Aromatoleum petrolei: one gene and its partner. Each later gene encodes a partner of the first gene's protein in a complex. Links are inferred from orthologs where the notes say so. Each region holds a gene or a part of one and is shown on either strand. Other genes may lie near its edges.

Region 1 (4,839 bases):
CTGGCGCGCCGGTGCGGACGGGGCCTCGTAGCCACCGCCCATTGGCGCATCGCCACCGCCGCCACCCTGACGCGAACCCAGCATCTTCATCTCGTCGCCGCGGATCTCGGTCGTGTAGCGGTCCTGGCCGTCCTTGTCCTGCCACTTGCGCGTCTGCAGGCGCCCCTCGACGTAGATCTGGCTACCCTTGCGCAAGTACTGCGCGGCGATCTCGGCCAACCGCCCGAAGAACACCACGCGGTGCCACTCGGTCGCCTCCTTGCGCTCGCCGCTCTGCTTGTCCTTCCACGTCTCGGTCGTCGCCACGGTGATGTTGCAGATCGCGTCGCCACTCGGCGCATAGCGGGTTTCCGGATCGCGGCCCAGGTTGCCGATCAGGATGACTTTGTTCAGGGAAGCCATGAGGTTCTCCTCCGATGTTTCAGGTTAGTGTGCCGCCGACGCCGGCGTCACACGGCGGGCGGGCGGATTCATTGAGGCTGCCAGCAGCAGCCAGATCACGGCGAGCACGCCGCACACGAGGTTCACGGCGCCGCTGCCAAAGTGCTCGGCCAGCCAGCCCCCCAGCATGCCGCCGATGAACAGCCCGGCCGACTGCAGGGTGTTGTACAGGCCCAGCGCCGTTCCTTTCGCGTGCGCCGGCGCCACCTTGGAGATCCACGACGGCAGGATCGCCTCGAGTACGTTGAAGGCGACGAAGAACAACGTCAGCCACAGTCCCAGCGTCACGGCGCTCTCGCCGAAGGCGAAGAGTCCCGCCTGCACGATCACCAGCAGGGCGACCGCAGCGCCGAACACCTGCTTCATGCGGTTGCGCCGCTCCGCGACGATCACCGCCGGCACCATCGCCGCGAACGACAGCACGACCGCCGGCAGATAGACCTTCCAGTGCTCCGGCAGCGGCAGGTTCGCACCGCTCACCAGCGCGGCCGGCACCATCACCCACATCGCCGTCTGGATCAGGTGCAGCACGAATACCCCGACGTTCAACCGCATCAGCTGGCCGTCGCGGAACACCTCGCCGAACAACCCGGTCGGCGCGCGCGGCACTGGCGGCGCAGCCGGCACCACGTAAAGCACCACACCGATCGCCGCGGCCGCGAGGATGGCCGTCAGCCAGAAGATCCCGCTCATGCCAATCGCATTATACAGAAGCGGCGCCGCCACCATCGACAGCGCGAACACCAGCCCGATGCTGGAGCCGATCATCGCCATCACCTTGGTGCGGTGCTGGTCGCGCGTCAGATCCGCCGCGAGCGCGGTGACCGCCGCCGAGATCGCGCCGGCGCCCTGCAGCACCCGCCCCGCGATCACCGTCCCGATGTCGCTGGCGACCGCCGCGACGGCGCTGCCGATCACGAACAGCACGAGTCCGAACACGATCACCGGCTTGCGCCCGAAGCGGTCCGAGGCCACGCCGTAGGCCATCTGCAGAAAGGCCTGCGTCAGCCCGTAGGCACCGATCGCCAACCCGACCAGGGTCAGGTTGTCACCCCCGGGAAGCTGATGCGCGTGCACCGAGAACACCGGCAGGATCAGGAACAGCCCGAGCATGCGCAGCGCGAAGATCGCCGCAAGGCTCGCGCCCGCCCGGCGTTCTGCGGGGGTCATCGGATCGTGCTCGGGTCGGGCCATCGTTCTCAGGGCTGAAACAAAACGGCGATTCTAGCACCCGTCGCCCGCCGGTTTGGCTTGCGTCGACGTTCTCTCGTATAGTGGCGCGTTACCCTTCGTCAGCCCGCCCCATGGACGAAATCCGCATTCGCGGCGCCCGCACCCACAATCTCAAGAACATCAGCCTCGAGCTGCCGCGCAACCGGCTGACCGTGATCACCGGGCTGTCCGGCTCCGGCAAGTCCTCGCTCGCCTTCGACACGCTCTACGCCGAAGGCCAGCGCCGCTACGTCGAATCCCTGTCGGCCTACGCACGCCAGTTCCTGCAGCTGATGGAGAAACCGGACGTCGACCTGATCGAGGGTCTGTCGCCCGCGATCTCGATCGAGCAGAAAGCCACCAGCCACAACCCGCGCTCCACGGTCGGCACGATCACCGAGATCCACGACTACCTGCGCCTGCTCTACGCGCGCGCCGGCACCCCCCACTGCCCCGACCATCCCGAGCACCCGCTGGAGGCGCAGACCGTTTCGCAGATGGTCGACCACGTCCTCGCCCTGCCCGAAGACACGCGCCTGATGATCCTCGCGCCCGTCGTCGCCCACCGCAAGGGCGAGCAGAGCGACCTCTTCGCCGACCTTCGCGCGCAGGGCTTCGTGCGCGTGCGCGTCGATGGCCGCATCGCCGAACTCGACGCCATGCCCGCGCTCGAAAAGGGCCGCCGCCACACCGTCGAAGTCGTCATCGACCGCCTCAAGGTCCGCGCCGACCAGCGCGGCCGCATCGCCGAATCCTTCGAGACCGCGCTGACCCACGCCGACGGCCGCGCCATCGCGGTCGAGATGGACACCGGCACCGAACACCTCTTCTCCGCCCGCTTCGCCTGCCCGGTGTGCAGCTACGCGCTCGCCGAACTCGAGCCGCGCCTCTTCTCGTTCAACAACCCCGCAGGCGCCTGCCCCAAGTGCGACGGCCTCGGCCAGGTCGAATTCTTCGATCCCGCCCGCGTCGTCGCCCACCCCGAGCTCTCGCTCGCCGCCGGCGCGATCCGCGGCTGGGACCGCCGCAACCAGTTCTACTTCCAGATGCTCGCAAGCCTCGCCGACCACTACGGCTTCGACATCGACACCCCGTTCGGCGAATTGCCCGACGAGGTCCGGCAGGTCGTGCTGCACGGCTCCGGCCGCCACAAGATCGCCTTCCGCTACCTCTCCGACGCCGGACGCATGGTCGCCAAGGAACACCCCTTCGAAGGCATCGTCCCCAACCTCGACCGCCGCTACCGCGAGACCGACTCCACCGCCGTGCGCGAGGAGCTCGCCAAGCTCCGCGCCACGCAGGCCTGTCCGAGCTGCCACGGCACACGCCTGCGCACCGAGGCGCGCCATGTGCTCATCGGCGACCGCTCGCTGCACGAAGTCAGCCGCATGCCGCTGGGCGAATGCAAGGCCTTCTTCGACGGCCTCGCTCTTGCCGGCCACCGCGGCCTCGTCGCGGCCAAGATCGTCAAGGAGATCTCCGACCGGATCAGCTTCCTGATCAACGTCGGCCTCGACTACCTCTCGCTCGACCGCTCCGCCGACACCCTTTCCGGCGGCGAAGCGCAGCGCATCCGCCTCGCCAGCCAGATCGGCTCCGGCCTCACCGGCGTCATGTACGTCCTCGACGAGCCCTCCATCGGCCTGCACCAGCGCGACAACGACCGCCTGCTCGGCACGCTGCGTCAGCTGCGCGACCTCGGCAACACCGTCATCGTCGTCGAGCACGACGAAGACGCCATCCGCTGCGCCGACTACGTGGTGGACATGGGTCCCGGCGCCGGCGTGCACGGCGGCGAGATCGTCGCGCGCGGCACCCCGGCCGAGATCGTCGCGAGCGACGCGTCGCTCACCGGCGCCTACCTCGCCGGCCGCTACACCATTCCCGTCCCGAGACGCCGCTCCGCCCCCGATCCCGAACGCCACCTGCGACTCGAGGGCTGCACCGGCAACAATCTCAAGAATGTCGAACTGACCATCCCTGTCGGCCTGTTCACCTGCATCACCGGCGTCTCCGGCTCAGGCAAATCGACTCTCATCAACGACACCCTGTACGCGCTCGCCGCCCGGCACCTCTACGGCTCGACCACGGAACCTGCCCCGTTCAGCGCCGTGCACGGCCTCGACCACTTCGACAAGGTCATCAACGTCGACCAGAGCCCCATCGGCCGCACCCCGCGCTCCAACCCCGCGACCTACACCGGCCTGCTGACGCCCGTGCGCGAACTCTTCGCCGGCGTCCCGGACGCACGCGCGCGCGGCTACGGCCCCGGCCGCTTCTCCTTCAACGTCAAGGGAGGCCGCTGCGAAGCCTGCCAGGGCGACGGCATGATCAAGGTGGAAATGCACTTCCTGCCCGACATGTACGTCCCCTGCGACGTGTGTCACGGCAAACGCTACAACCGCGAGACGCTGGAGATCCGCTACAAGGGCAAGACCATCTACGAGGTGCTCGACATGACGGTCGAGAACGCCCTCGAATTCTTCCGCGCTGTCCCGACCGTCGCGCGCAAGCTCGAAACGCTGATGGACGTCGGCCTCGGCTACATCCGCCTGGGCCAGAGCGCCACCACGCTGTCCGGCGGCGAAGCCCAGCGCGTCAAGCTCGCGCTGGAGCTCTCCAAGCGCGACACCGGCCGCACCCTCTATATCCTCGACGAACCCACCACCGGCCTGCACTTCCGCGACATCGAACTCCTGCTCGGCGTACTCCACCGCCTGCGCGACCACGGGAACACCATCGTCGTCATCGAGCACAACCTCGACGTCATCAAGACCGCCGACTGGCTGGTAGACCTCGGCCCCGAAGGGGGCGACCGCGGTGGCCGCATCCTGTGCAGCGGCCCGCCCGAAGCGCTCGCTGCCCACCCCGACAGCCACACCGGCCGCTACCTCAAACGGATGCTTGCCCCACCGTCATGCGCCTGAATACAGCAACGTGGGTATTCGCGCTTACAATTTGAAGCGAAACCACCGCGAGTATTCCGGACAATACGGCGACCGCCGCGAGGCGCCGCCCGCAAAATCAAGGAGAAGCTCATGCCCGCAGTCCCGAATGACGTACAGGCCGTCTTCCTCGACCGCATCGAACGTCGCGTCAAGATCCTGAAGACCCTTCTGGACGCCGGCCTGGGCGTCTATCAAGCGGCGGAGGAGCCGCAGCGCAAGCGCGCAATCGAACAAGTCG
Region 2 (6,382 bases), 2.8 Mb from region 1 along the record:
TACCTGACGGGACCGCCTCCGGTGTCCGAATGCTTGCGCAACGCCGCCGACCGCGCGGTTAGCGTCCCTTGAGTTTCATGACTCCGAGCGCATCCATGACGATCTTCTCGTAGATCGGTTCGGATTTGCCCTTGCGCACCTTGTACATGAAGTACTTTTCGAACGCGACCTTGGCCAGATGCACCCACTTCCCTTCGGAGACCCAGTTGACGTTGCGCGGGGGGATCTGCGGCAGGGCGATGAATGCCGCGCCCGAACTTCCGAAATCCGCGAGGCATACGGCATTCCATGTCGCCTTTTCGCCCGGTTCGTGGCCGTCGAGGGCGGCGCGGATGTTCTTCGCGGTCGCGGTGACCATCGATTCGATCATGAAGCCGGTCTTCGGCGTTCCGATCGGTACCGGGGTCGTTTCGACTGGCGGGATCGCGACGCACACGCCGATCGCGTAGACGTTCGGATAGGCCGGGTTGCGCTGGTAGGCGTCGATGGGCACGAAACCGCGCGGGTTGCTCAGGCCCTCAACGCCGAAGACGGCGTCGACGCCCTTGAAGGCGGGCAGCATCATCGAGTAACGGAACGGCAACTCGTGTTCCTTCTTCGGCTTGCCTTCGTCGTCGTGCTCGGTCACGAACATCTTGCCGTCTTCGACACGCGTCACCTTGGCGTTGCAGATCCACTTGATGTGCCGCTCGCGGAACATCGATTCGAGCATGCCCTTGGAGTCGCCGACGCCGCCTAGCCCCAGGTGGCCGATGTAGGGCTCGGAGGTCACGAAGGTCATCGGCACCCGGTCGCGCAGCTTGCGCTTGCGCAGGTCGGTTTCCATGATGAACGCAAATTCGTAGGCCGGCCCGAAGCAGGAGGCGCCCTGGACGGCGCCGACGACGATGGGGCCGGGGTCGGCGATGAAGTCCGACCAGACGCCCGCCGCCGTCGTGGCGTGGTCGACGTGGCAGATCGACTGCGTATGCCCGTCGGGCCCGAGGCCGGGAATCTCCTCGAAGGCGAGGCGTGGTCCGGTCGCGATCACGAGATAGTCGTAGTCGACGAAACTGCCATCGGCGAGCTCGACCTGATTTCGTCCGGGATGCACGCGGGCCGCAGCCTGCTGGATGAAGCGAATCTTGCGCGCGGCGAGCAAGGGAGCGATTTCGAGTTCGATTTCGCCACGCTTGCGCCAGTTGACGGCGACCCAGGGGTTGGATGGCACGAAGTGGAAGGTCGCCGTGTTCGCGATCACCGTCACCTCGTCCCCCGGGCGCGCGAGCTGTTTCATTTCGTAGGCCATCGGCATGCCGCCGATGCCAGCCCCGATGATTACGATGTGAGCCATTGTCTCCTCCGTTTGTCGATTGCGGGCGCCCGGTGACCGGGTCTGTCGGCGGCGGAGGGAGGCAGCGATTGCGCTTTCCCTCCGACTGCATCGGCGCGCCCGAAGGGCCCGACGTGCACGAACCGATAGTAACATTAGAATAGTCTAATGTTTTAATCGGTGATGTGGGTTACAAAGCGAAGAGGGGGCAGGCGACGATGCGGCTTTCGGCTCGGCCTTGAGCGCGGCGGGCGTGTGTCAGCGTCGAAATCGCGGTTCCCCGCCCGGGGCTGTGCGGCCGCGCGAGTGCAAGGCCGGGGCGCGATACCGTGCGGATCAGGCCCTCACGGCGTCCAGCAGCTCCCGGACGCCCTGCACGCGCTGCTTGAGGTTCGGCAGGCTCGCCTTGCGGATCAGGCGGTCGGGGCCGGACATCTTCGTGCTGCGATCCTTCTGGATCAGCATGATGACCTTGACCGGGTCGATCGGCGGGTTGGGGCCGAACTGCACGCTGATCTGCGCGTCGCTGGCGTCGAGCTTCGCGACACCGAAAGGCTTCACCAGCAGGCGCAGTCGGTGCGATTCGATCAGGGCCTGCGTCTGTGGCGGGAGCTCGCCAAAGCGGTCGATCAGCTCTTCCTGCAGGCTGCGCAGTTCGTCTTCCGCTTCGCAGTTCGCGAGTCGCTTGTAGAGCGTCAGGCGCTCCTGCACGTCGGGGCAGTAGTCATTGGGCAGCAGCGCGGGCGTGTGGAGGTTGATCTCGGAGACGACTTCCAATGGCTGGCTGAGGTCCGGTTCCTTGCCGGCCTGCAGGTCGCGCACGGCACGCTTGAGCATCTCGGTGTACAGGCTGAAACCCACCTGCTGGATCTCGCCGGACTGGTTTTCACCTAGCACCTCGCCCGCGCCGCGGATCTCCAGATCGTGCATTGCGAGGTAGAAACCGGAACCCAGCTCCTCCATCATCGTGATCGCCTCGAGGCGCTTCTGCGCCTGCGTTGTCGGCTTCGCATGTGCGTCGGTCAACAGGTACGCGTAGGCCTGGTGGTGGCTGCGCCCGACGCGGCCACGCAGCTGGTGCAGCTGCGCGAGGCCGAAGCGGTCGGCGCGGTTGATGATGATGGTGTTGGCGGTCGGGATGTTGATGCCGGTTTCGATGATGGTCGTGCAAAGCAGCAGGTTGGCGCGCTGCGAGGTGAAGTCGCGCATCACACGCTCGAGCTCGCGCTCGGGTAGCTGGCCATGGCCGACGACGATGCGCGCTTCGGGCAAGAGCTCCGCCAGGTCGTTGCGCACGTTCTCGATGGTCTCGACCTCGTTGTGCAGGAAGTACACCTGTCCGCCACGCTTGAACTCGCGCAGCACCGCCTCGCGGACGATGCCCTTGCTCCAGCGCTGCACGAAGGTCTTGATCGCGAGCCGCTTCTGCGGCGCGGTCGCGATAACCGAGAACTCGCGCAGCCCTTCGAGCGCGAGGCCCAGCGTGCGCGGGATCGGCGTCGCGGTGAGCGTCAGGATGTCGATCTCGCTCCGGAGTGCCTTCAGCGCCTCCTTCTGGCGCACGCCGAAGCGGTGCTCCTCGTCGATGATGACGAGGCCCAGGCGCTTGAACTGCACGTCCTTCTGCAGCAGGCGATGGGTGCCGATGATGATGTCCACCTTGCCTTCGCCGAGCTGCTTGAGGGCTTCGGTCTGTTCCTTGGCGCTCTTGAAGCGCGACAGCTCGGCGATGCGGATGGGGAAATCGGCGAAGCGATCGGAGAAGGTCTGGTAGTGCTGCTCGGCCAGCAGCGTGGTCGGCGTCAGCACGACGACCTGCTTGCCGTCGGCCACGGCGATGAAGGCCGCGCGCAGGGCGACTTCGGTCTTGCCGAAGCCGACGTCGCCGCACACGAGGCGGTCCATCGGGCGGCCGGACTTCATGTCGGCGATGACGGCGTCGATCGCGCCCTGTTGGTCGGGCGTGGTCTCGAAGCCGAAGCCTTCGGCGAATGCGTCGAGGTCGTGCTGCTTGAAGTCGAAGCGATGGCCGGCGCGGGCCGCGCGTTGTGCGTACAGGGCCAGCAACTCGGCCGCGGTGTCGCGCACCTGCATGGCGGCCTTGCGCTTGGCCTTGTCCCACTGGCCGGAGCCGAGGCGGTGCAGTTCGACCGCCTCCGGGTCGGCGCCGGCGTAGCGCGAGATCACGTGCAGCTGCGCGACCGGCACATAGAGCTTGTCGCCGTTGGCGTACTCCAGGTCGAGGAATTCGGTCTGCCCCTCGCCGAGGTCCATGTGGATCAGGCCGAGGTAGCGGCCGATGCCGTGCGATTCATGCACGACGGGGTCGCCCGGTCTGAGCTCGGAGAGGTCGCGCAGCCAGCCCTCCATCGTCGCGGCCTTGCGCGCGTCGCGGCGGGCGCGCGTGCGTGTGGTCGCGGCGTACAGCTCGGATTCGGTGACGATCGCGATCTTCGCGTCGGGCAGCAGGAAGCCGGTCGCGAGCGGGCCGACTCCCAGCGCGAGCGACTCGGCCGACGCGAGAAAGCCCGCGAAGTCCGCGCTTGCGGCAGGCTTCAGGCCGTACTCGGCGAAGAACTCCGAGATCGTCTCGCGCCGGCCCGGCGCGTCGGCCAGCACCAGCACCCGACCGCCGCTCCCGGCCCAGTCGCCTTCGAGGAAAGCCTTGAGGCGGTGCAGCGGATCGGTCGCCTTGCGCTCCACGGACAAGTCGGGAAGCGCCGCCGCCGCGGCGGCTTCGGCGCCGGCATCGGGCGCGGCGATTTGGACGCGCGGGCGATCCTTGAGCGCGGCGTAGAAGGATTCCTGCCCGAGGAACAGCGCTTCGGGCGGCAGCACCGGGCGAGTGCGGTCGCCCTTGAGGAAGTCGTAGCGCGAGCGCGTGTCGCGCCAGAACTCGTCGATCGCGGTGGGAACGTCGCGGTGCAGGACCACCGCGGCATCGGCCGGCAGGTAGTCGAACAGCGTCGCCGTGTCGTCGAAGAACAGCGGCAGGAAGTACTCGATGCCCGCCGGCGCGATGCCGTTCGACACGTCCTTGTACAGCGACACGCGCGAAGGGTCGCCCTCGAAGGTCTCGCGGAAGCGGCTGCGGAAGTGCGTGCGTCCCTTCTCGTCCATCGGGAATTCGCGTGCGGGCAGCATGCGGATCTCGGGCACCGGGTAGACGGTGCGCTGAGTGTCCGGATCGAAGGTCTTGATGCTCTCGACCTCGTCGTCGAAGAGGTCGATGCGGAAGGGCAGGGCCGCGCCCATCGGGTAGAGGTCGACGAGCCCGCCGCGCACGGAGAACTCACCGGGGCTGACGACCTGCGTGACGTGGGTGTAGCCGGCGACCGCCATCTGGTTGCGCAGTTGGTCGACGTCGAGCTTCGCACCCTGCTTCAGGAAGAAGGTGTAGGCCGCGAGGAAGGCAGGCGGCGCCATGCGGTACAGCGCCGTGGAGGCGGGCACGAGGACGATGTCGGCCTCGCCGCGGCTCACCGCGTAGAGGGTCGACAGCCGCTCGGAGATCAGGTCCTGGTGCGGCGAGAAGCTCTCGTACGGGAGGGTTTCCCAGTCGGGCAAGAGGTGGGTGCGCAGGCCCGGCGCGATCCAGGCGATCTCGTCCTGCAGCCGCTGGGCGTCGAGCGGGTTGGCCGTGACCAGCAGCAGGCAGCGCCCGCGGGAGGCGAGCTGCGCGATGGCGACCGCATCGGCGGAGCCGGCGAGTGCTGGGAGGTCAAGGCGTGCGCCAGGTTTCGGAAAGGCGAATGAGGCGAGCTGCGGAATCAGGGCGTCGAGCGGTCGGGACATCGGGCTGTTGCGGCCGGGCCGCAGACGGACGTATGGGAAGGGGGAAACGAGGGGCGAATTATAGGGGATGCGACGACGCGGATTGGTCTGCCGTTCCGCACGATGCCGTTCCAGCGGCGGTGCCGTCGTGAATGCGTTGCTCGACCGGGCCGGGCGCGGGTAGTTTCTCCCGCAGCCAGTCGGCCGCGAGTTCGCCGAAGCGTTCGATGGCTTCCGGTTCGCGGAATCCGTCCGACACCCCCGCGATCACGTGCCAGTCGTGCGCGCAGCGCAGGTGTTCGACGGCCTGACGGATCATGTCGGCCTGCGGGTCGTCGCTGCCCACCACCATGCGCAGCGGCACGGTGAGTGTGTTGAGCGGCGTCAGGCCGGCGAGATCGGGCCGCCCGGCGCGGCACACGATCGCCGCGAGTCGGTCGGCAGCCTTCCATCCAGCACGAATCGCTGCCCCGCTTGCGGTGTCCGAGGCGACCAGTCCCACCCCCAGTCCGGCGAGCGGCGGCTGATGGTCGATCCATTCGAGCACGGCCACCACCCGGTTCGCCATCTGCGGCACGTTGAAGCGGGCGTCCGGGTCGCGCGTTTCCTCGTAGGCGGTGAGCAGGTTGATGAGCAGGGTCGCAAAACCGGCTCGCTGCAGCTCGCGCGCCACGCGCAGGTCGCGCGACTGCGCGAACGGGCTGCCGGCCGGTCGCAGCACGACCGCGAGGCCGGCCACGTCGGGCGCATGGACCAGTTCGCCGCTGAGCCAGATGTGCTCGAAGGGGATGCTGATGTCAGTGGTTCGCAGTTTCACGGTCGGGCGAGTCCGGATCAGGTTCTGGCGGGGGTGGCGGGCTGGCGATGGATGGCGACCGGAATGCGGCGCGAACCGAAGGGCGTTGAATAGTGACCGAAGCGGCCCGCGAGTGCCGTGCCGCACTTGCGGCAGGCGCCCTTGTCGTCGAGGGCGTAATCGAGGATCTCGTACCAGTCGCGCTCGATGACCGCCGCGCCGCAGTGCGTGCAGTGCGTGACGCCGCCTTCGCGGTCATGCACGTTGCCGGTGTAGACGTGCTTCAGCCCCTCCGCGAGCGCGATGCGGCGGGCGCGTGTCAGCGTCGCAGGCGGGGTGGGCGGAATGTCGGTGAGCTTGTAGTCGGGATGGAAGGCGGAAAAATGCAGCGGTACTTCACTGCCCAGCTCCTTCGCGACCCACTGCGACAGCGCGCGAATCTCGTCTTCCGAGTCGTTGAGCCCCGGAATCAGCAGCGTCGTGATCTCCACCCAGACATC

What was found.
Region 2: the proteins of uvrA (region 1) and mfd are in contact, whole or in part, in a crystal structure (PDB 4DFC), measured with the Escherichia coli proteins. The link is inferred for Aromatoleum petrolei from one-to-one orthologs.

Annotation. Positions count from the first base shown.
Region 1 is NZ_CP059560.1:2,069,003-2,073,841, forward strand. What follows is about bases 1,378-4,780. They hold uvrA (excinuclease ABC subunit UvrA), read left to right. Parts: upstream 1,378-1,745; coding sequence 1,746-4,580; downstream 4,581-4,780. Other genes in these bases: ToN1_RS09430 (MFS transporter), read right to left, coding at 1,378-1,611; ToN1_RS09440 (hypothetical protein), read left to right, coding at 4,692-4,780. Also shown: ssb (single-stranded DNA-binding protein), read right to left, coding at 1-402; more of ToN1_RS09430, read right to left, coding at 427-1,377; more of ToN1_RS09440, read left to right, coding at 4,781-4,839. UniProt on the Escherichia coli protein: The UvrABC repair system catalyzes the recognition and processing of DNA lesions. UvrA is an ATPase and a DNA-binding protein. A damage recognition complex composed of 2 UvrA and 2 UvrB subunits scans DNA for abnormalities.
Region 2 is NZ_CP059560.1:4,848,566-4,854,947, forward strand. What follows is about bases 1,449-5,491. They hold mfd (transcription-repair coupling factor), read right to left. Parts: upstream 5,108-5,491; coding sequence 1,649-5,107; downstream 1,449-1,648. Other genes in these bases: ToN1_RS22210 (dienelactone hydrolase family protein), read right to left, coding at 5,166-5,491. Also shown: ToN1_RS22200 (NAD(P)/FAD-dependent oxidoreductase), read right to left, coding at 59-1,333; more of ToN1_RS22210, read right to left, coding at 5,492-5,903; amrS (AmmeMemoRadiSam system radical SAM enzyme), read right to left, coding at 5,921-6,382. UniProt on the Escherichia coli protein: Couples transcription and DNA repair by recognizing RNA polymerase (RNAP) stalled at DNA lesions. Mediates ATP-dependent release of RNAP and its truncated transcript from the DNA, and recruitment of nucleotide excision repair machinery to the damaged site.